DNA from 3 places in the Streptomyces sp. NPDC001100 genome. Region 2 is predicted to be linked to each of the others. Evidence: riboswitches for the same ligand, from Rfam matches in the RefSeq annotation. Region 2 holds a riboswitch; each other region holds the start of a gene.
What was found. Region 2 has a riboswitch for cyclic di-AMP ahead of ACWDEW_RS13365 (M23 family metallopeptidase). Riboswitches for the same ligand answer to the same signal wherever they lie in the genome.
Positions count from the first base shown of each region.

Region 1 (7,384 bases), on a different contig from region 2:
CAACCCGGACAGCGACCTGTACCGCGCCCACCCGGACTGGGTGCAGTACCAAGAGGGACGAAAGCGGACGGAGTTCCGCAATCAGCTCGTCCTCAACCTCGCCCGCGAGGACGTCCAGGAGTACCTCTGGGAGCAGCTCGACGGACTCCTCTCCAGCGCCCCGATCGACTATGTGAAGTGGGACTTCAACCGCTGCTTCACCGACGCGGGCTGGCCCGGCGACGCCTATCCGCAGCGCCTCTGGGTCGACCATGTGCGCGCGCTGTACGCCCTGTTGGACCGGCTGCGGGCGGCCCACCCCGGTGTGGCCTTCGAGTCCTGCTCGGGCGGCGGCGGCCGGATCGACCTCGGCATCCTCAGCCGCACCGACCAGGTGTGGACCTCGGACAACACCGACCCGCTCGACCGGCTCGCCATCCAGCACGGCTTCAGCCAGATCCACCCCGCGCGCGTGATGGCCGCCTGGGTCACCGACAGCCCCAACACCCAGCTCAACGACCGGGTCAGCAGCCTGCGCTTCCGGTTCGTGAGCGCCATGGCCGGTGTCCTCGGTGTGGGCGGCGACCTCTCCGAGTGGACCGAGGAGGAACTCGCCGAGGCCCACGAGTGGATCGCCCTCTACAAGGAGATCCGGCCGCTCGTCCAGCGCGGCGACCTGCACCGGCTGCGCCCGCCGACCGGCGGACTGAGCGCCGTCCAGTACGTGCGCGGCGACGAGAGCGTCGTCCTCGCCCTGCTCCAGGCGCAGCACTACGGCGAGCCGGTGCCGGCGCTCCGGCTGCGCGGGCTCGACCCGACGGCGTCGTACGAATGCCTCGAAACGGGTGAAGTCCACCGAGGTGCCGTGCTGTTGCACCACGGACTGCGGACCGGGCTGCGCGGTGACCTCGATGCGACGGTTCTCCGGCTGCGTCGCATCTGAGCCTTCTGCCCGAATTGCAGCCTTCGTTACAACTCGCTCTGGAATAAGGGAAGCTGAGGGGTTGTACGTGAGCAGCGTCATATCCGTGACCGTGCGTCGCTCGTCATGTTCACGTAATTGACATGCTTTTCCAGGGGAATTGAGGTGGAAGTCGGGTGGGAATTCACGGAGGGTGACTGTGAATTCCCACAGGAGATCACAAGAAGCCCAAAACCGTGGAACCTCCTGCTTGTCCCTTTGCGTCTTCCTCGCTTACGTTCGCCACCAATCCGGACGGACGCCCAATCCTGCCGCCGACCGGACTCCGCACACACCCACCCGTATGCGGCAGGAGCGGGGGACCCACAGGTAGGACGCCTGTTCCGGTCTCCGGAACGGGCTTGGGGTAAAGCCGCGACCAGTGCGCGGCCGGGCATCTCCAGCCCGCACCCGACAGCTCACCCCGCAGGCGCCGGAGAGGAATTCGTCATGCCCGCGAAGGGTAAGCACCGCCGTCCGAAGTCCCAGCGTCTCAGCCGCTCGATAGCCGTAGCGGGAACCGGCGGCGCGGCGCTCGCGCTTCCGCTCGTGGGAGCCGCCGGCGCCCATGCCGCCCCTTCGGCTTCCGCTCCGGAAAAGGCCGTTCAGTCGGTTCCGGCGACCGAGAAGACGGTGACGCGGAAGGCGGCGACCGCCAAGACCGAAGGCGTCAGGACGTATTCGGTGAAGGCGGGCGACTGGCTCGCGAAGATCGCCGAGGACCAGGACGTCACCGGCGGCTGGAAGAAGATCTACCAGGACAACCGCGAGGCCATCGGCGCCGACCCCTCGCTGATCCACCCGGGCCTCAAGCTCTCCCTCGGCAAGAAGGGCACGACGAGTACGGCCAAGTCGTCCGGTTCGTCGTCCTCTTCCTCCTCCTCTTCGTCGTCCTCCTCGTCGAAGAGGACGACCGCCACGCAGAGCGCCGACACCACCAGCACCTCCAGCGGCTACACCCTCCCCGTGACCGGCGGCACCATCGGCACCGGCTATCACGTCGCGGGCAGCATGTGGTCCAGCGGCTACCACACGGGCGTCGACTTCGTCGTCCCGACCGGCACCACCGTCAAGGCGGTCGCCGCGGGCACGGTCGTCTCGGCGGCCTACGACGGCGCCTACGGCAACGAGGTCGTCATCCGGCACGCGGACGGCGAGTACTCGCAGTACGCCCACATGTCGCAGCTGTCCGTCTCGGCCGGCCAGACCGTGACCGAGGGCCAGCAGATCGGCCTCTCCGGCGCGACCGGCAACGTGACCGGCCCGCACCTGCACTTCGAGATCCGGACCACTCCGTACTACGGCTCGGACGTGGACCCGGTCGCCTACCTCCGCTCGCACGGCGTCACCGTCGGCTGACGTCGGGGCCCTGCGCGGGCGGTTCCCGGGGTCAACGTACCTGGCCAGGGGCTTATTCCGACTTTGGACAACCCTTTACAAGTGGCTTATCTCACCGCTCGTCAACCCTAAAATACGATCGCGTAGGTCACAGTCCAGGGTGAACTATGGTTGCCGTGGCTAACGATTCGAAGAGTGACAACAGATCAGTGATCGGGTCGTACGTGGCGGTGGGGGACAGCTTCACCGAGGGCGTCGGCGACCCCGGGCCCGACGGGGCGATGGTCGGCTGGGCCGACCGGTTCGCGGTACTGCTCGCGGACCGGCGGCCCGAGGGCGACTTCGCGTACACGAACCTCGCCGTGCGCGGGAAACTGCTCGACCAGATCGTGGCGGACCAGCTCGCCCGGGCCAAGGAGATCGGCCCCGACCTGGTCTCCTTCTGCGCGGGTGGCAACGACATCATCCGTCCCGGCACCGACCCCGACGAGGTGGCCGAGCGCTTCGAACGCGCGGTCGCCGACCTCACCTCCGCCGTCGGCACCGTCCTGGTGACGACCGGCTTCGACACCCGCAACGTGCCCGTGCTCAAGCATCTGCGCGGCAAGATCGCCACCTACAACGGACATGTGCGGGCCATCGCCGACCGTTACGGCTGCCCGGTGCTCGACCTGTGGTCCCTGAAGACGATCCAGGACCGCCGGGCCTGGGACGGCGACCGGCTCCACCTCTCTCCCGAGGGCCACACGCGCGTGGCGCTCCGCGCCGGTCAGGTCCTCGGCATCGAGGTCCCGGCCGACCCGGACCAGCCCTGGCCGCCCCTGCCCCCGCGCGGCACGCTCGACATCCGCCGCGACGACGTGCACTGGGCGCGCGAGTACCTGGTGCCGTGGATCGGACGCCGACTGCGCGGCGAGTCCTCGGGCGACCACGTGGAGGCCAAGGGCGCGCTGTCGCCGGACGACATCAAGATGCGGATCGACTGGGTGGCTTGACGGGGTGACGGGTGCGGCTGCTGTGCCGGGGCGTGTGCCGCCCCAGGGCTCGGCACGGCGGGTGCGTCCGGTGCGTCCGGCTTGCCCGGACCGCCCGGTGAGACCTGTCCGGACTTCGCGGAGCGGCACGGGCGGACGCCGGTGGCGCGGCCGGCCGTCTCCGCGAGCCGACACCCACCCGGGTGGCCGCGAACCGTCGTCCGCCGGCGGAACGGCACCGTTCTGTTCGGGTGCGGACGCCGCCGAGGTCCTCGTCAGCGGCGTGCGCCGACCACGAGGACGGCGGACCGAGCCCTCCGTACGACTCAGGAAGCGGTCAACGCCGCCCGCTCCAGGCCGAGTTCCCGCGCGAGCGCCTCGTCGACCCACTCCAGGGCCCGTGTCCGTGACACCGCGCCCGCGTACGCCGTCATCTGTACGGCGAGGCCGTCGAGGAGGGCCGTCAGGCGCAGGGCCGTGGCGTTCGGGTCCGCGCAGTGGAACTCGCCCGCGATCACTCCCTCGGCGACGACCTCCGCGAGCGCCTGCTTCCACTGCCGGTCGAGATCGCGCGTCACCCCCAGCAGGGCGGGCTCGCGCAGCGCCGCCGCCCAGCCCTCGATCCACAGCCGCCAGCCCTTGGCCTGCCCGGTCGGCGCGTACCAGCGCACCGCGGCCCGCAGCCGGCGCAGCGCGGTCGTACGACGGCCGAGCAGCTTGCGCAGATGCGCGAGATCGTCCTCGGCCGCGAAGGCGAACGCGGCGGCGACCAGCTTCTCCTTGGTCGAGAAGTGGTAGAGCACCAGCGCGTTGCTCACCCCGAGCGCCGAGGCCACGTCGGCGATCCTGACCGCCGCCACACCCCGCGCCTCGATCTGCTCGACGGCGGCCCGCAGCAACTCCGCCCGCCGCTCCGCCACACCCAACCGCACTCTCGCCACCCGATCACCCTATTCCGTAGCCGGCGAAGGTGTCGCTCCGTCCCTCACCGGTACCAGCCGAACCGTTCCGCGATGACCGGCAGCCGGTCCGCGACGATGGCGTGCGCGGCGGCGCGCGGTGTCGTGCCGTCGGCCTCCGCGCGGGCCAGCATCAGCTCGATCAGGGCGCGCATCGAACGCCGGGTGTGGGCGAACGCCTCGTCCGCGTCCGCACCGATGTCGCCGAAGAGGGTCCACCACCACCAGGCGTTCGTCCCGGAGTTCACGACCACGTCCGGCAGTACGACGACCCCGCGCGCGGAGAGCAGTTCCTCCGCCTCCGGCAGCACCGGCATGTTGGCCGCCTCGACGATCCAGCGGGCGGTGACCGCCTCCTGGTTCACGGTGTCGACGGTGTACGACACCGCCGCCGGAACCAGCACCTCCGCCTCGACGGACAGCCAGTCCCCGCCCGGCAGTTCACGGTCGCCGGGTCTCAGCACGGTCCGGTCCACGGTGCCGTACCCGTCCCGCGCCGCGAGCAGCGCGTCCACGTCGAGCCCGGCCGGGTTGGCGATCGTCCCCTTGACGTCGGCGACGGCCACGATCGACAGCCCCGCGCGCGCGAGGAACCGCGCCGTGGCCCCGCCCATGGTGCCCAGCCCCTGCACCGCCACCCGCGTCCCCGCGTGCGGCACGCCCGCCCGGTCCAGCGCCGCGAGCACCGACTCGGCGACCCCGCAGCCGCCGACCAGCTCGTCGAGACCGATCCCGTCCACCTCGACCTCGAACGCGTCCGCGAGCCGCCGCCGCGCCGCGGCCTCGTCGTCGAGCAGCGGATACACGGCCTGGATCGACGACACCAGCCCTGCCTCCGCGGCGGCCCGGTCCACCAGGTCCTGGCTCAGCCCGAGGTCCTCGCCCGTCGTCCAGAGACTCTCGACGTACGGCCGCACGGCCCGCAGGTAGCGGACGAGGAGGCCGTACGACTCCGGGTCCCGGGGATCGCAGTCGATGCCGCCCTTGGCGCCGCCCAGGGGGATGTACCGGCCCGCCGGGTCGTAGTGCAGCGCCTCTTTCATGGTCATGCCGCGCGCCAGCCCCGCCACCTCGTCGAGGGTGCAGCCCGGCCGCATCCGCAGTCCGCCGCTGGACACACCGCGCACCAGCCGGTCGACGACCAGGAAGCCCCGGCGGCCGGTGACGTGGTCGGTCCAGGTGAGCGACATCAAGGGGGCGGTCATGCGGACTCCTCGCGGCATGGGCCGACAGGACGAGTGCCGAAGCGCGTACCGGGTCGGCGGGTACTGAACAGCGAGTCAGTATCGGAAGCAGGGCCGCGCCCTGTCAACGGAAGATCGAATTCCACCCCGCGGCGTCAACCCCGGGCGCGGAACTTTGGTCTTTCCTTGGAATGACGGCCCCGCGAAGCCGATGCACCGGCGTTGTCACAGGGGTCGACCATAATGGAAAGCCTGACCGACTCCACCTGGAGGCATCGTGACCGGAATCCGTACCCTGAGCTCCGGGCTCCGCGCGCTGCAGCCCGCGGCCTTCGGCGCGGACCCGAGCGGCGAGCGCCTGGCGCGCATCCGCAGATCGCCCCACTTCAAGGACGGGGTGTTCCAGAACCCCGGGGGCAACACGAACGTCCGCCCGTCCGGCGGCACGATGCGCGAGATGGGGAAGTCCTACCTCGACAAGGAGCAGCGCGCCCGCCGCGCCCCCGACGGCACGCTGCCGGTGCACGCCACCACCCTCGCCGACCTGGCCAGGCCCGCCGCCACCGGGCTGCGCCTGACCTGGATGGGCCACTCCAGCGTGCTGGCGGAGATCGACGGCCACCGGGTCCTCTTCGACCCGGTCTGGGGCGAGCGCTGCTCCCCGTTCCCGTTCGTCGGCCCCAAGCGGCTGCACCCGGTACCCCTGCCGCTGGCCGCCCTCGGTCCCGTCGACGTCGTGGTCATCTCGCACGACCACTACGACCACCTGGACATGCCCTCGATCAAGGCGCTGGCCGACACGGACACCCTGTTCGCCGTGCCGCTGGGCGTCGGCGCCCACCTGGAGCACTGGGGTGTCTCCCCGGACCGGCTGCGCGAGCTGGACTGGAACGAGGAGACCCAGGTCGGCGGTCTCACCCTGACCGCGACCCCGGCCCGCCACTTCTGCGGCCGAGGCCTGCGCAACACCCAGCACACGCTCTGGGCCTCCTGGGTCGTCGCCGGCGACGAGCACCGGATCTACCACAGCGGCGACACCGGCTACTTCGAGGGCTTCAAGGACATCGGCGCGGCGCACGGCCCGTTCGACGCCACCATGATCCAGATCGGCGCCTACAGCGAGTTCTGGCCCGACATCCACATGACGCCCGAGGAGGGCATGCGCGCCCACCTCGACCTCCAGGGCGGGCAGGCGCACGGGGTGCTGCTGCCCATCCACTGGGGCACGTTCAACCTGGCGCTGCACGCGTGGGCCGAGCCGGGGGAGTGGACCGCGGACGCGGCGGAAGCGGCGGGCCAGGCGGTGGCCACCCCGAGGCCGGGCGAGCCCTTCGAACCGGGCGCCGAGCTGACCACGGACCGCTGGTGGCTGCCTCACGGGGGCACGCTCGCGCGCCCCTGGCGGGTTGCCGAGCCGGTCGTGGCGGAACCGAAGCCGGCGGCGACCCCGGCGGAACTCGACCTGGCGAACGAGCGCTGACACGGGCGACAGTCCCCTCGACGGCGTCGACGGCGTCGACGGCCGAGTCCGCCGCGTCGTCGAAGGGGACGTCTCACCGCAGGGCGCGGAGCCGCTGTACTCCCATGTAGGTCCCCGTCGTGAGCGCGAGCGCCAGCAGGGGGAGTCCCAGGAAGATCACCGGGTTCACCCAGCCCGGCACCAACTCGGTGCCCACGCCGCCCGACGTGACGCACTGCGAACTGACCGGCAGCGTCATCCGCGTCACGACGTGATCGCCCGCCGCACCCTTCGCCGCGCACATCTGGTCCGGGTCCAGGATGTAGAACCCCGACATGGCGCCCCACGTGTACGCGCCGAGCGTCGCCGAGCCGGCCATGACCGCCACCAGCGCGCAGGTCTCGACGCTGGGCAGCCGCCACCACCCGCTGACCGGCAGCCGACGACAGGCCCGCCGGACGAGTCCCGCGGCCGCGGCCACGAACACGAACGGTGTGACGACCGGCGAGAGAACCAGGATCAGAAACAGA
Region 1 covers NZ_JBSFKO010000025.1:93,551-100,934, reverse strand. Annotated here, with positions in the region: gene ACWDEW_RS31380 (alpha-galactosidase) at 1-922, shown strand, start outside; cyclic di-AMP (ydaO/yuaA leader) riboswitch at 1,224-1,386, shown strand; gene ACWDEW_RS31375 (M23 family metallopeptidase) at 1,391-2,299, shown strand; gene ACWDEW_RS31370 (SGNH/GDSL hydrolase family protein) at 2,488-3,273, shown strand; gene ACWDEW_RS31365 (TetR/AcrR family transcriptional regulator) at 3,579-4,193, opposite strand; gene ACWDEW_RS31360 (Glu/Leu/Phe/Val dehydrogenase dimerization domain-containing protein) at 4,238-5,416, opposite strand; gene ACWDEW_RS31355 (MBL fold metallo-hydrolase) at 5,673-6,875, shown strand; gene ACWDEW_RS31350 (hypothetical protein) at 6,949-7,384, opposite strand, start outside.
Region 1: another riboswitch for cyclic di-AMP. It lies ahead of ACWDEW_RS31375 (M23 family metallopeptidase); the one in region 2 lies ahead of ACWDEW_RS13365 (M23 family metallopeptidase).

Region 2 (7,384 bases):
GGCTGGACCGGGTCGACCCCGGCCCCTGGCGGAATCTCCTGTTCTCCTTCGCCTGGGGCGCCTGCGCCGCCGCGCTGATAGCGATCGTCGCCAACAGCTTCGCCACCAGATGGATAGCGACCGCGACCGCCGATCCGAGCAGCGCGGACACGCTGGGCGCGACGGTGATAGCCCCGATCGTGGAGGAGTCGGCGAAGGCGGCGGCCGTCCTGCTCGTCTTCCTGTTCCGCAGACGGGACTTCACCGGGATCGTGGACGGGGTGGTGATAGCCGGGGTCACCGCCACCGGCTTCGCGTTCACCGAGAACATCCTCTATCTCGGCACCGCCTTCGGCACCGACCAGCTCACCGGCGACCGCGGTTTCACCTCCGTGACCGCGGCGACCTTCTTCGTGCGCATCGTCATGTCCCCGTTCGCGCACCCCTTGTTCACCGTCCTCACCGGCATCGGCTTCGGCATCGCCGCGCTCTCCCCCGACCGCCGGCACGTCCGGCGCGTCCTGGTCCCGCTGACCGGACTGCTCCTCGCGATGGGCATGCACGCCGTCTGGAACGGCTCCTCGACCTTCGGCCAGTACGGCTTCTTCGAGGTCTACGGCCTGTTCATGGTCCCCACGTTCGGCCTGCTGACCTGGCTCGCGGTCTGGACCCGGCAACGCGAACTGCGCTCCGTGCGCGAGGAGTTGCCCGTCTACGTCCTCGCGGGCTGGCTGACCCCCGCCGAACCGTTCGCGCTCGGCTCGATGAAGGCCCGCAGGCTGGCCCGCGACTACGCCGGCCACCACCTGGGCCGTCCCGGGGCCCGCTCGGTGGCCCGCTACGAGGCCTGCGCGACCTCCCTGGCGTTCCTGCGCCACCGGGCCGCGCGGGGCCGCGCCGGCGCCGACTTCGCCGTACGGGAAAGGGAGTTGCTGCACGAGCTGTGGCGGCGGCGGGAGGTGGCGCGGCCCGCGCTGGAGTACGCGGCGCGGCGGATCGCGCCGCCGGTGCCGGTGGTGGTGCCGCCGTGGCCGGTGTACGGGGTGTACGGGAACACGGCGGCGCCGTATCCCGCGTACAACCCGTACCGGTCCTGACGAGCCTCAGGCGGAGGCCTGGGTCAGCTGCTCGATCTCGGTGTCCGTGAGGGTCAGTTCGGCCACGGCGAGCAGGTCGGGCAGCTGCTCGACGCTCCGGGCGGAGGCGATCGGTGCGGCGACCGTGGGCTGGGCGGCGAGCCAGGCGAGGGCGACCGTCGCGACGGAGGCGTCGTGGGCCCGCGCGATCTCGTCCAGGGCGGTCAGGACCTTCTGGCCGCGCTCGGATTCGAGGTAGCCGGCGGCCCGTCCGGCCCGCGGGCTGTCCACGGTCGTACCCGGCCGGTACTTGCCGGTGAGGAAGCCGGCCGCGAGGGCGAAGTAGGGCAGCGCCGCGAGGCCGTTGCGCTCGGCCACGTCCCGGAGTTCTCCCTCGTAGGTGTCGCGGGAGACGAGGTTGTAGTGCGGCTGGATCGCGACATAGCGGGCCAGGCCCTCGCGGTCGGAGAAGTCCAGGGAGGCCTGGAGGCGCTCGGGCGTGATGTTGGAGGCGGCGATGTACCGCACCTTGCCCGCCTTCACCAGCTCGTCCAGCGCGCCGACGATCTCCTCGACCGGCACCTCGACCTGGTCGAAGTGGGTGTAGTAGAGGTCGATGTGGTCGGTGTCCAGGCGGCGCAGGGAGGCGTCGGCGGCGGCCTTGATGTTGGCGGCGGACAGTCCCGGGTAGTCGGGGTGCTGGCTGACCTTGGTGGCGATGACGACGTCGGAGCGGTTGCCGCGGGCCTTGACCCACTTGCCGATGACGGTCTCGGACTCGCCGCCGTGGTTGCCCGGGGCGAACGCCGAGTAGGAGTCGGCGGTGTCGACGAAGTTGCCGCCCGCGGCGGCGTAGGCGTCGAGGACCGCGAAGGAGGTCGCCTCGTCGGCGGTCCAGCCGAAGACGTTGCCGCCGAGGTTCAGCGGGAAGATCTCCAGGTCGGACCGGCCCAGCTTGCGAAGAGAAGTCATGCCCTACGTCAACAGCCGGACCGGAACCGGATATTCCAGCGGGTGCCCCAGGGGCCTCCGGGGTCTTACGGGGTCGTACAGAGTCTTACGGGTTGAGGCCCTTGCTGCGCAGCCAGGGCGCCGGGTCGCTCGCCGTGGCGGCGCCGTTGAGGTGCACCTCCAGGTGGAGGTGCGGCCCGGTCACGTTGCCGGTCGCGCCCACGCGGCCGATCACCTCGCCGGTGGAGACCTTCTGCCCGGCGCTGACGTTGATCGAGGACTGGTGGCAGAACCACAGCTCGGTGCCGTCGTCGAGGGTGATGATCGTGCGGTAGCCGTAGGCGCCGGCCCAGCCCGCCTCGGTGACCGTGCCGCTGTGGATGGCCTTGATCAGTGTGCCGGTGGGGGCGGCGAAGTCGAGTCCGGTGTGGTAGCCGGAGGACCACATGGAGCCGGCCTGGCCGAAGGTCCCGGTGATCGTGTACGAGCCGACGGGCAGCGTGTACTGCTTGGCGAGGGCGGCGAGCTTCGCGGCCTCGGCCTTCTTCTTGGCTGCGGCCTCCGCGGCCTTCTTCGCGTCGGCGGCCTTCTGTGCGGCGTCCTTCTCGGCCTTCGCGGCGGCGGCGTCGACCTGCTTGGCGACGGCGGCCTCGGCGGCGGCCTGGGACTTGCCGTCGACCTGGAGCTGCTGGAGCTCGGCCTGTTCCATGATCCGGTTGCGCAGCAGTTCGCCCGCGCCCGAGGTGCCCTTGGCGGTCTCGGTGGTGGTCACGCCGACGCTGCTGAGCGCGGTCGCGGAACCCTTCGGCGTACTGGAGGAGTCGCCCAGGAGATGGCCCACGGAGGGCAGATCGGGCAGGGAGATCGAGACGGGCGGCTTGCCGGTGTTGGCGCTGGCCATCCCGCCGGCGCTCACGGCGGCTATGACACCGACGCCCAGGACGGTGGAGCTGCGGGCGAATCCCCCGCCACCACGCTGCTTGGCGACACGGTGCTTGCCGCGGTTGGGAAGAACGGTCTCCGCGCTGGGGTTCCACTCCTCCCAGGGGCCCTCGTCGGGGCGGAATCCGCCGTAGACGAACGGGGCTTCTGGGGCAGCCTGGTTTGACGCCACGTGGGCGTGCTCCTTTCCTTCCTTCTCGCCTACCGGGTTAGCTGACGGGTTCGGAGCAGGAAGGTCTCCTACGCGCGTCAACCTGCCGTGTTCCCACGGCTGTTGACGAGCGATTCACCCCAAGGTGGTGGTTCCCCGGTTCCCTTGCGGAATTCGGCGCGTGCGCACGGAGCTGTCTCTTGTGACGGCTGGGACGACCGTGCTGCGTTATCGAACGTTAATAGACACGGGCGCCCGTTTCCAAGCCCGTTCGCTTGATCATTAACCTTTCCTTGCAGGACGAAGAGCCCACGAACGGCGAAAAACGGGTGAGTTGACCGGGCGTCGACCGGTCATGGACGGCGTACGGCGATCATCGCCATGTCGTCCGTCATCCCGCCCCCGGCATGGCGGCGCACCTCCTTGGCGAGGATGCCGAGCAGCGCCTCGGGGCTGCGGAAGGTCCGACCGGTCAGCCGCTCCCCGGGGTCGTAGAACACGCCCTGGCAGTCGCGGGCCTCGGACAGGCCGTCGGTGTAGAGGAGCAGGGTGGCGCCGCCGGGGAACGCGAACTCCTCGGCCCGGTCGGGCCGGAAGCCCAACTCCCCCATTCCCAGGGGCAGTGCGGGTTCCTTGACGAGCAGGGTGTCCACGGTGCCGTCGGCGTGCAGGAGCAGCGGCGGCGGGTGGCCGCGGTCGACGATCCGCAGGACGCCGTCGCCGTGCGGGAGTTCGGCGAGGACGGCCGTGGTGAACCCCTCGAACGCGTCGAGCCCGTCCCGCCGGGTGCCCTCGCGGGCCAGCGCCCGCTCCAGCCGCTGGGCGACCGCCTCCAGGGTGGTCTCCTGCTCGGCGGCCTCCCGGAACGCCCCGATGACCACGGCCACGGCGGCGACCGCGCCCATGCCCTTCCCGCGCACGTCGCCGACGACCAGCCGTACGCCGTACGGGGTGTCCTGGACCGCGTACAGGTCGCCGCCGATGAACGCGCCCTCCTGCGCCGCCTCGTAGCGCGCGGCGATCTCGAACCCGCCGATCCGCTCGGCCGGTTCGGGCAGTACGGCGCGCTGGGCGGCCTCGGCGATCTCGCGTACGGAGGCGAGCTGTTCGCTGCTGCGGCGGACGAGGGTGTTGATGAGGACGGCCAGGACGGCGACTGTGGCCACGGTGGCCATCTCGGTGACGGCGTCGATGTGGAGGACGATGCCGAGCCTGATGTGGACCGCGAGGACGACGGCGACCGAGGCCAGGCCGGTGAGGACGGTGCCGCGCCGGGAGTAGAGCGGGGCGGCGACGAGCGGGGCGGCGGTGAAGAACGGGGCCGCCGTGAAGGCCTGCGGGGTGAGGTAGTCGTAGCAGGCGCCGACGATCAGCAGCAGCGCGGGCAGCCGGCGGACGAGGGCGAGGACGCGGGCGGTCCGCCGTCCCTCGTCGGGGCCGAGGCCCGGGTCGGGCACGGGATCGCCGGGCAGGCGCCCGCCGGCTCGCACATACGGACCCTCCTCCACGCGTCCAGTTTTTCCCGGTGGAGGGAGGGCGGCGAGCGGGGTGGGCCGACAGGGGGAGAAGGACGGGGAGAAACACCAAGGGCCGGAATCCATGTTCTGGATTCCGGCCCTTGGCCTTGAGTAGCGGGGACAGGATTTGAACCTGCGACCTCTGGGTTATGAGCCCAGCGAGCTACCGAGCTGCTCCACCCCGCGCCGTTGTGTTCCCAACTATACGCCATCCGCGGGGTCCGATGTCACACACGTTTCAGTCGGCGGGGTTACCGGCGTGCGTGAGGGTCTCCCAGGAGACGAAGAGGTCGTCGCTGCCGGCCGGCCGGGTGGTCTCGGCGAGCTTGTGCGCGGCGGACAGCTTCATGCCGAGCCGGTCCTCCAGGTGGTTGAGCGGAACCTCCAGGTCGGGGCCCATGTTCCGGTCGACCTTGCCGCCGCACAGCCAGGCCGGCGCGGCCTCGCCAAGCTGGTAGCGGGCGTGGAAGTCGAGGGCGGCGGCGAGCCGGTCCTTGACGTCCTTGTAGAGGTCGACGCCCTGGTGCCAGGCGGTCTCGGCGATGTGCCCGGTGGCGGCGAGGGAGTACCCGACGTGCTTGAAGTTGCGGCAGGTCTCCTGGGCGATGCCGTCCTTGAAGGTGGTCTGCTTGAACCAGTACGTCGTGAGTTTCTGCGGGGTGGTGACGGTCGAGCGGGCCGGGGTGAGCGGCACCTTGCCGTCCTTCTCCAGGTAGAAGTAGGCGGGCACGCGGTCGCGGAAGCGGGCGACGGCCGCGTCGAAGGCCTTGTGGTCGTCGAGGAAGACGGCGATGCCGATCGCCGCGTCGGTCATCGCGAGGTCCCAGTTGCCGTTGTAGTCCGGCAGATCCTTCGTCACCTCGGGCTGGTAGGCGGTGCGCAGCATGGTCGCGAACCGCTGCACCCGGTCGTCCGGCCATCCGGCCCCCGGCGTGTACCGCACGATCTCCGCCGCCCGCGCCCAGGTCGACCCGGCCCACGCGGTCTGCAGCCCGGCGTCCTCGGAGGTGTGCTCCTTCATCTTCGCCGACCAGTCGTCCATGATCTCCCGCGCCTTGAGCGCGTGGTGCTCCTTGCCCGTGATGCTGAACAGCAGCGCCTGCGTGTACGCCGCGATCGCGTCCTCGCGCTCCTCGACACACCCGTGCGCGGCCTTGCCGTTCCAGGGGCAGTCGACGTCGGCGTAGGGCTTCGCCGTGTACTTGTACGACCCGTACTTGCTGTCCCGCATCCCGAAGTACGCCTTCAGCCAGGGCTGCTTCCCGGCCGCCACGTTCTTCCGTACGGCGTCCAGCTGCCCCTTGCTGACCAGCACTCCGGGGTGCGTGAACGCCGCACCGGCGGGCAGCGCCCTCGCCATGGTCCGCGTACCGGTGTCCGCCGCCCCGCACGAGGCGAGCAGCCCCACGACCACGGACGCGCCCAGCACCGCCACTGCCCTCATGTGTCCTACCTCCGCCGTTGTCCGCACCGGTCCACTGCGAGCGTGACCCGGTGGGCGGCGGGGCGCAGGATCTGATGGGCCGATCGGTCAACCGTCCAGGACAGACACCTCTCGATTTGCTGTTGTTAATCTTTTCAATTCTAGGTGAGTTACAATCGAGTGGTAAGTAGCCCCCCCCCTCGGGCAGGGCCTCTACGGCCTGCTGTCCCAGGTGCGCGAGTGGGACGCCGAGAAGACCGGCGAGGTCGACGAGGCGCGGGCCCGCTACGACGCGGGGTTGTGACGCCGGGGCGTAACGCACTTGGAAGTGCCTCCTTACGCAGCGGTCGCGGCGCGCCTACCGTTTGAGGGGTTCCATTTAGCAAACGGAAGAGTGAATGCCATGCGCGCAGCAGTCGTCAGGAAGACCCGGGGGACCCGAGGTCGTCGAGGTCCTGGAGGTCCCGCTTCCGGAGCCGGGTCCCTTGGAGGTCCGCGTGAAGGTCGCCGCCGTCGGGCCGGGTGTGCTCCTTGAGGTCGGCACCCCGGTGATCGTGTTCGACGCCCCCGTGCTGCGCCCCACGAAGGCCCAGGCCGAATACCTGGTGACCAACCTCAACTCCCTCGCCCCCGCCCCGGAGGGCATGGACCCGACGCTCGCGGCAACGATCCCGCTCAACACGACGACCGCCTCGCCGGCCCTGGACCACCTCCCGCTGCACCCCCGCGACACCTTGCTGATCACCGGCGCGGGCGGGGCCGTCGGCGGCTACGCCGTGGAGCTGGCCCGGACGCGGGGCGTGCGGATCGTCGCGCAGGGGCGGCCCGAGGACGAGGAGTATCTGCGCTCTCGCGGCGCCACCTGGTTCGTGTCCCGCGACGAGGAACCGGGCGCGGCGGTACGGCAGTTGGTGCCCGGCGGCGTGGACGGCGTGCTCGACGCGGCGCCGCCGGGCGCACCCGCGATGGCGGCCGTCCGGGACGGCGGGGTCTATGTGAGCGTGCGGCTGGACGTGCTGCCGGCGCCGGAGCGGGGCATGGTGGTGCGCCACACCGCCGCCGGTCCCGACGCGCCCCGGCTCGCGTATCTCTCCGCGCTCGCCGAGGTCGGCGTGCTGACACCGCGCGTGGCCGAGGTGTATCCCCTGGCGCGGGCGGCGGAGGCCCACGCCCGGCTGACCCGGGGCGGTCTGCCCGGTCGGATCGTCCTGGTCCCGTGAACACGGGGGCCGGAGCGGGGCGCGGAGGGTAGGTGTCCCGGAAAAGCGTGTCGGTTTCATCGGAAAGTGTCACGCTTTTCTGGAGAAGGGGTCCCGGCTCAGCCGGGCAGATGCCTGTTCGGCGC
Region 2 covers NZ_JBSFKO010000007.1:309,104-316,487, reverse strand. Annotated here, with positions in the region: gene ACWDEW_RS13375 (PrsW family intramembrane metalloprotease) at 1-1,076, shown strand, start outside; gene ACWDEW_RS13370 (aldo/keto reductase) at 1,083-2,027, opposite strand; gene ACWDEW_RS13365 (M23 family metallopeptidase) at 2,113-3,120, opposite strand; cyclic di-AMP (ydaO/yuaA leader) riboswitch at 3,132-3,289, opposite strand; gene ACWDEW_RS13360 (PP2C family protein-serine/threonine phosphatase) at 3,453-4,589, opposite strand; tRNA gene ACWDEW_RS13355 (tRNA-Met) at 4,729-4,802, opposite strand; gene ACWDEW_RS13350 (alginate lyase family protein) at 4,855-6,060, opposite strand; gene ACWDEW_RS13345 (zinc-binding dehydrogenase) at 6,537-7,259, shown strand; gene ACWDEW_RS13340 (dihydrofolate reductase family protein) at 7,358-7,384, opposite strand, start outside.

Region 3 (7,384 bases), on a different contig from region 2:
ACGCCTCGCGCAGCACCCGCAGATACGCGGGGGAGTGGAACCGCATCCCGCCCGCACCCTGCACCACCGGCTCCACGATCACCGCGGCCAGCTCGTGCGCGTGCCGCTCGATCGCCGAGCGCAGCCGGTCGGCGTACGACTCCTCGTACTCGGTCGGGGGCGCGTCCACGAACACCTGCCTCGGCAGCACTCCCGACCACAGCTCGTGCATCCCGCCCTCGGGGTCGCACACCGACATCGGCTGCCAGGTGTCGCCGTGGTAGCCACCGCGCCAGGTCAGCAGGCGCTGTTTCGCGGGGCGGCCGAGCGAGCGCCAGTACTGGAGGCACATCTTCACCGCGACCTCGACCGACACCGAGCCCGAGTCGGCGAGGAAGACGTGCTCCAGGCCCTCGGGAGACATGTCGACAAGGAGCTTCGCCAGCCGTACGGCGGGCTCGTGCGTGAGCCCGCCGAACATCACGTGGCTCATCCGGCCGAGCTGCTCGCGCGCGGCCTCGTTGAGCACGGGGTGGTTGTAGCCGTGGATCGCCGACCACCAGGACGACATGCCGTCGACCAACTCGCCCGATCCGTCCGCCAGTCGGAGCCTGACCCCGCTCGCCGATTCCACGACGAGCGGTTCGACACGGCCGGGCATCGGACCGTAGGGATGCCAGACGTGCCGCCGGTCCAGTTCCAGCAGCTCGGCGACGGGCATGCCGGGCAGGGCGGTCGGGTCAGGCATTGGGCGCGAGATCCGTTCCGGCACCTCGACGGCGTACGGAGACCAGGTCGCGGCGCACCTCGTCGACCTGAGGGGCGGGCGTGGCGGCGGGAGCCGAGCCGCAGACGCCCGCCTCCTCGTGCGAACCGCAGCCCCCGCAGGCTTCCTCGTGCGACCCGCACCCGCCCGCCGCCACGGTCGCCCGGTGCTGCGGCAGTGTCACCTCGCCCGCGCCCTCCACCTCGAAGCCCGCGTCCGCGATCATCTCCAGGTCGGCCTGGCCGGCCTGGCCCTCGGACGTCAGGTAGTCGCCGAGGAAGATCGAGTTGGCGAGGTTCAGGGCGAGGGGCTGCATCGTGCGCAGGTGGACCTCACGGCCGCCCGCGATGCGCACCTCGACGTCCGGGCACACGAACCGCACCATCGCGAGGATGCGCAGACAGCGCTGCGGGGTGAGGTGCCACTCGGCGGCGAGCGGGGTGCCCTCCATCGGGATCAGGAAGTTCACCGGCACCGAGTCCGGGTCGAGGTCGCGGAGTGAGAAGACGACGTCGACGAGGTCCTCGTCGGTCTCGCCCATGCCGGCGATCAGGCCGGAGCAGGCCGAGAGACCGGCCGCGTGCGCCTTCTGCACGGTGTCGACGCGGTCGGCGTACGTGTGGGTGGTCGTGATGTCGCCGTACGTCGACTCGGACGTGTTGAGGTTGTGGTTGTAGGCGTCCGCGCCCGCCTCGCGCAGCCGGTCGGCCTGGCCGTCGGAGAGCAGGCCGAGGCAGGCGCACACCTCGACGCCCTCGTTCTGGTCCTTGATCGCCTTGATGGTGCCCGCGACCCGGTCCACGTCCCGGTCGGTCGGACCCCGGCCGGAGGCCACCAGACAGACCCGCTTGGCGCCACCCGCCACACCGGCCGCCGCGGCCTTCGAGGCGTCGTCGGGTTTCAGCCACGTGTACTTCAGGATGTCGGCCTTGGAGCCGAGCCGCTGCGAGCAGTACGAGCAGTCCTCGGGGCACAGCCCGGACTTCAGGTTGACGAGGTAGTTGAGCTTCACCCGTCGGCCGAACCAGTGCCGGCGCACCTTTCCGGCCGCGGCCACGACGTCCAGCAGGTCGTCGTCGGAGGTGGCGAGGACGGCGAGTGCTTCGGCGCGGGTCGGCAGCTCGCGCCGAAGCCCCTTGTCCACGAGCGTGTTCAGCAGGTCCATGAGTCCCGATCCTGTCCTACGGGACCGCCCTCGGCCAAGGAGAGATTGCACAAGACATGGGGTCGACGGTGTGGGTATCACCACACCATGGGCGGCTGGTCGTCCGATTAGTGTCTGTGCACTGCCTACAAAAGCCCCGGAGGAACCATGGCGTTCGGCTGGATCGACGACCAGGCGGAGCTGCGCCGCCGCGCCGGGCTCGTACGGACCCTGCGCCCGCGCCCCGCCGACTCGCCGCTCCTCGATCTCGCGAGCAACGACTACCTGGGGCTCGCCCACCATCCCGAGGTCGTCGAAGTGGCCGCGGCGGCGGCGCGGACCTGGGGCGGCGGGTCCACCGGCTCGCGGCTCGTCACCGGGACGACCGAGCTGCACGCCCGGCTGGAGCGCGAGCTGGCCGAGTTCACCGGGTTCGAGGCCGCTCTCGTCTTCTCCTCCGGCTACGCGGCCAACCTCGCCGCGGTCACCACGCTGGCCCCGCACGGCTCGCTGATCGTCTCCGACGCGGGCAACCACGCCTCCCTGATCGACGGCTGCCGGCTGGCCCGGGGCGCCACCCAGGTCGTGGGGCACGCCGATCCGGACGGGGTGCGCAAGGCGCTGCGGACGCACGACGGGCCGGCCGTGGTCGTGTCCGACTCGGTGTTCTCCGTGGACGGGGACGCGGCTCCGGTGGGGGCGCTCGCCGAGGCCGGCCGGGAGTTCGGGGCGGGGCTGCTGCTCGACGACGCGCACGGGCTCGGGGTGCTGGGCGAGGGCGGGCGCGGGCTGCCGTACGCGGCGGGGCTCGCGGGGGCCGAGGACGTGGTCGTGACGGTCACCCTGTCCAAGTCGCTGGGCAGTCAGGGCGGGGCCGTGCTCGGGCCGGCCCGGGTGATCGACCATCTGGTCAACGCGGCGCGGACGTTCATCTTCGACACCGGGCTGGCGCCCGCGGCGGCGGGCGCGGCGCTGGCGGCGCTCACCCTGCTGCGGCGCGAGCCCGAGCGGGCGGCCCGGGCGCGCGCCGTGGCGAGTGAGCTGCACGCACGGTTCACCGCCGCGGGTCTGGAAGCGGTACGTCCGGACGCCGCGGTGGTGTCGGTGCGGGCACCGTCCCCGGAGGCGGCCGTGCAATGGGCGGCCGACTGCCGTACGGCAGGGCTGGCCGTGGGCTGCTTCCGTCCTCCTTCCGTGCCCGACGGCATCTCACGGCTCAGGCTGACCGCCCGAGCGGACCTCTCCGGGGCCGAGATCGAACGCGCTGTACGTGTGATCGGCGAAACGCGACCATGAGTCGGCGTGACACGGTCGTGCGTCGCTGACGAGGAGAACCGATCAGTGGAAGGCGCCGAGGAATCCCGTCCAGCTCTCGGGGGAGAAGAGCAGGGCGGGTCCCTGGGGGTCCTTGGAGTCGCGTACGGCGAGCAGCCCCTTGCGGGGGCCGGAGTGCGGACGGGCCGCCTCGACGCAGTTGTTCGCTCCCGTGCTGTAGCTGCTGCGCAGCCACCGCACTCCGGACAGATCGGTACTGGAAGGTACGTTCCGAGGCAGTGCAGACATGGTGCCTCCTTACGCGCCGTCACCTATTCCGGCGATGTAGTCCAACGAGTCCTCGGGTGAAAGGGCGTGGAACTGAAGGGTGTTGAAGGCCTCGCTGTAGGCCTCTAGGTCTTCTTTCCGTTCGAGGTAGAGGCTACTCGTCAAGTGGTCGAGAACAACCACGTCCAGATCAGAAGTGCTCGGAAAGGAGAAGATAACGAAAGGACCGGTGATGCCGATGTGCGCTCCTGCGGCGAACGGCAAGACCTGAAGCCGGACTTGGGGCAGTTGGGCCGCCTCGGTGAGCCGCGCCAGCTGCCGTGCCATCACACCCGGCCCGCCGACCTCCCGGCGTACCACCGCCTCGTCGAGGACCACGCTCAGTTCGAGTGGGGGATCGGCGCGCAGGATGTCCTGCCGGGCCAGCCGCACCTGCACCAGCGCGTCGAGCCGCTCCGGCCCGTCGTGGTCGAGGCCTCCCACGGCGGCCCGGGTCACCGCCCGGGCGTACTCGGGTGTCTGCAGCAGCCCGGGGACGACCGAGGTCTCCAGGGTGCGGATCGTGCTGGCCTGTGACTCCAGACTGATGAAGTCCCGGTAGGCGGGCGGCAGTACACCGCGATACGCGTGCCACCAGTGGTGCCGGCCGCCCCCGTCGTCGGAACCCGCCAACACGAGCAGCATGTCCCGGAGTTGTGCGTCGCCGACCTCATAGGCGTCCAGAAGTAACCGGACGTCGGGCGGTTTCACGCCACTCGCGCCGGTCTCGATGCGGCTCACCTTCGACTGGTGCCAGCCGACCAGCCGGGCCGCCTCGCCGCTGGTGAGCCCCGCGTCCGCACGCAACGCGCGGAGTTCGGCGCCCAGTTTCCGGCGGCGCACCGCGGGACCGTACTGCATGGGTTTCTCCTTACTCCTTCCGAGTCGCCCAAATAGAGTCTGGGTTCGCAGAGTTCACCGCTTTGAGCGACAGATATATGCATATCTTGGTGGATCGGCACCGTTGGCGACGCGGTAATGGCAGTCTGGCGAAGAAGCACCAGTCCGGGACCGTACTCGAACCATCCGCTCCGTGTCGGACACCGGTCCCGCGGGAAAGGGACGACCGCGCCATGGCAGACCATCTGGAAGCATCCGTCACTCTGCCGAGCGATCCCGCCTCGGTCTCCACCGCCCGCTCCTACGTGGTCGGGACCCTCGTGGAGTGGGGACTGCCGGCGGACACGGAGGTCGCCGACACCATCCGCCTCATCGTCTCCGAACTCGCCACCAACGCCGTACAGCACACCTTCGGACAGTCACCCACCTTCACGGTGGACATCGAGCTGGAGCGTGACGAACAGCTGCGCATCGGAGTCACCGACAGCCATCCCCGCTTCCCGAAGCGCCTGCCCGCCGCCGTCCAGCAGGACAACGGCCGGGGCATGGTCATCATCCGCTGGCTGACCGCGGAGTGCGGCGGCAAACTGCGGGTCCGGCCGACCCTGGAGGGCGGCAAGACGGTCTCCATCGAGGTGCCCTGGACAGTCCCGGCCCGGCCGGTGACCGCGGCGGGCCAGCAGGAGCCGTAGAGGGACATGCGGAACGCCTCTGGACACCCGAGGGGGTGGCGGTCCGTCAGGAGACCGCCACCCCCTCGGGAGTCTTCAGCACGGATCAGCTGACCCGGCCGTACCAGACGCTCTTGGTCCAGATCTTCTGCAACCGCACCACGTCCCCGGTCTTCGGGGCGTGCCAGATCTTTCCGCCGCCGGCGTAGATGCCGACGTGGTAGACGCTGGAGCCCGAGTGGAAGAAGACGAGGTCCCCGGCCTTGCGGCTTCCGGCCGAGATGTGGTGGGTCTTGTTGTACTGCTGGGCCGCCGTACGGGGCAGCTTCTTGCCTGCCTTCTTGTACGAGTACAGCGTGAGCCCGGAGCAGTCGAAGCGGCCCGGCCCGGTGGCCCCGTACCTGTACGGGGCGCCCTTCTTGGACGCCGCGACCTGGAGTGCCTTCGTCGCGGGTGTCGCGGCCGCGGCGTCGGATGCGACGCCCGGGATCACGACGGAACCGCCTACGGCGGCGATGGCGAAGGCCGAAGCCGTACCGGCCCTGACCATCAGCGACGGGACACGATTGAGCGCAGTCATGCGCAACCCTTCGTCAGCCGCCTGTGAAGGATGACCTGTCGGATTCGGGCTGACAAAGTTGCCCGGCCGCTGACGCGGCTTCACCCCAAGGGCTGCTCGGCCCGGTCATGGCGTGACCGTCCCGGCGACCCGTCGTGCCTGGGTCCTCCACTCCTGCCGATGCAATCCTGTCGACCTGTCATCCGGGCGGCGGCAGGACTCGGCGTCCGCCCGGATCGCCCCGCCGCTGCGGCGGGGTCTTGTCGTCAGACAGGGATCTTCACCTATGAATGTCCGAAAAGCCCAACGGAATCGGGGATTTGTGGGGTTACTCACCACTCACTCGTTCGGCTGAACGTATCGGTGTTCGAGGGCGTGTCGAGGTCGCACCACCCTCGGACCAGCACCGGAACACCTCACCCGTCCCTCGGGCTACGCGTGTTGCGCAACCCGGACGGCCGCATGGGCGGAGCGGCGACTACGCCGATCGGGGGTACGCCGTTCGGCCCGTTTCGACCCCGGCCGTCATGGCTCCGGGTCCGTCAACTGTCGGAGGGTGCGGGGATCGTGACCCGAGCCGTGCGGCGCTCTCCGTCCAGCACGCGCAGCGCCCGCGCGAGCGTGGGGGCGTGCAGCTCGGTCTCGCCCCGCTGATGCATCAGGGCCAGCGCGTCCCGCAGCTCGGTGGCCTTGGCCACCAGCGCCTGGGCGGCCCTCAGCCCACGGTAGGTGTCCCCGTGGTGCGCCGGGTTGATACGGCCCAGCAGGTCGGCCACGTCCAGATAACGGTCGATCAACTCGCCCTCGGCGCGCGTCAACGCGGGCAGCGGCGGAAGTTCCGGCGGCAGCATCGTCGGCTCACTCCCCGCCGGACTCGGTGAGCGAGGTCTTGCGGGTGGACACGATCCGGTCCACCAGCCCGTATTCCAGGGCCTGTTGGGCGTCGAGGATGCGATCCCGCTCGATGTCCGCGCTCACCTGCTCCACCGTCCGGCCCGTGTGCAGGGCCAGTACCGCCTCCAGTTGGGACCGGGTGCGCGCCAACTCCTCGGCCTGGATGGCGAGATCACTCGCCTGACCCTGGATCGGCTCGGGCAGCGAGGGCTGGTGGAGCGTCATCCGCGCGCCGGGCAGCGCCGACCGCTTTCCCGGGGTGCCCGCCGCCAGCAGCACCGCCGCGCTGGTGCCGGCCCGGCCGAGGCAGATCGTCTCCACGTCGCACGTGACGTACCGCAGCGTGTCGTAGATCGCCGACATCGCGGTGAACGAGCCGCCGGGCGAGTTGATGTACAGCGAGATGTCCCGGTCCGGCGCCAGGTACTCCAGGTGCATGAACTGGGCCATCACGTCGTTCGCCGAGATGTCGTCGATCGGCGTCCCGAGGAAGACGATCCGCTCCTCCAGCAGCTTCGAGTACGGGTCCGTCGTCCGGTGCCCGGAGCTGGTGCGCTCCGTGAATTCGGGCAGGACATGGCGGGCGAACGGTCGGGTCATGGGTACCCCTCCTTCGGCATCTGTAAGAAATGTACAGGACGTACATGACGTTATGATGGGAGCGGATTCTAGTGACCGAGTAAAATGCCCAGGTCGGAGGGTCTTTATTGCTCTCTGCTGGGGCTCGTGTCTCACATTCCTGTCACGGTTTGACGGCTCTCTGGCGGGAGTGTTGTCGCCGTTGCGTTCGGCAACTGGCCAGTGGTCCTCCCCGTGGCCACCCTGATCTGCGATCCTGTCGCGACTCGCGGTGGTCGGAGCGTCCGTCAATGGGTGCGGGCGGCCCGGCTGGAATGCCTCAGCCCTAACAAGCCTGTTGCTGCGCGGCGGTCGTCGGCCATCGGGTGGGT
Region 3 covers NZ_JBSFKO010000014.1:129,006-136,389, reverse strand. Annotated here, with positions in the region: gene ACWDEW_RS21935 (adenosylmethionine--8-amino-7-oxononanoate transaminase) at 1-727, opposite strand, end outside; gene bioB (biotin synthase BioB) at 720-1,910, opposite strand; gene ACWDEW_RS21925 (8-amino-7-oxononanoate synthase) at 2,058-3,185, shown strand; gene ACWDEW_RS21920 (DUF397 domain-containing protein) at 3,228-3,452, opposite strand; gene ACWDEW_RS21915 (helix-turn-helix domain-containing protein) at 3,462-4,331, opposite strand; gene ACWDEW_RS21910 (ATP-binding protein) at 4,544-5,002, shown strand; gene ACWDEW_RS21905 (C40 family peptidase) at 5,088-5,561, opposite strand; cyclic di-AMP (ydaO/yuaA leader) riboswitch at 5,565-5,744, opposite strand; gene ACWDEW_RS21900 (hypothetical protein) at 6,083-6,391, opposite strand; gene ACWDEW_RS21895 (ATP-dependent Clp protease proteolytic subunit) at 6,399-7,034, opposite strand.
Region 3: another riboswitch for cyclic di-AMP. It lies ahead of ACWDEW_RS21905 (C40 family peptidase); the one in region 2 lies ahead of ACWDEW_RS13365 (M23 family metallopeptidase).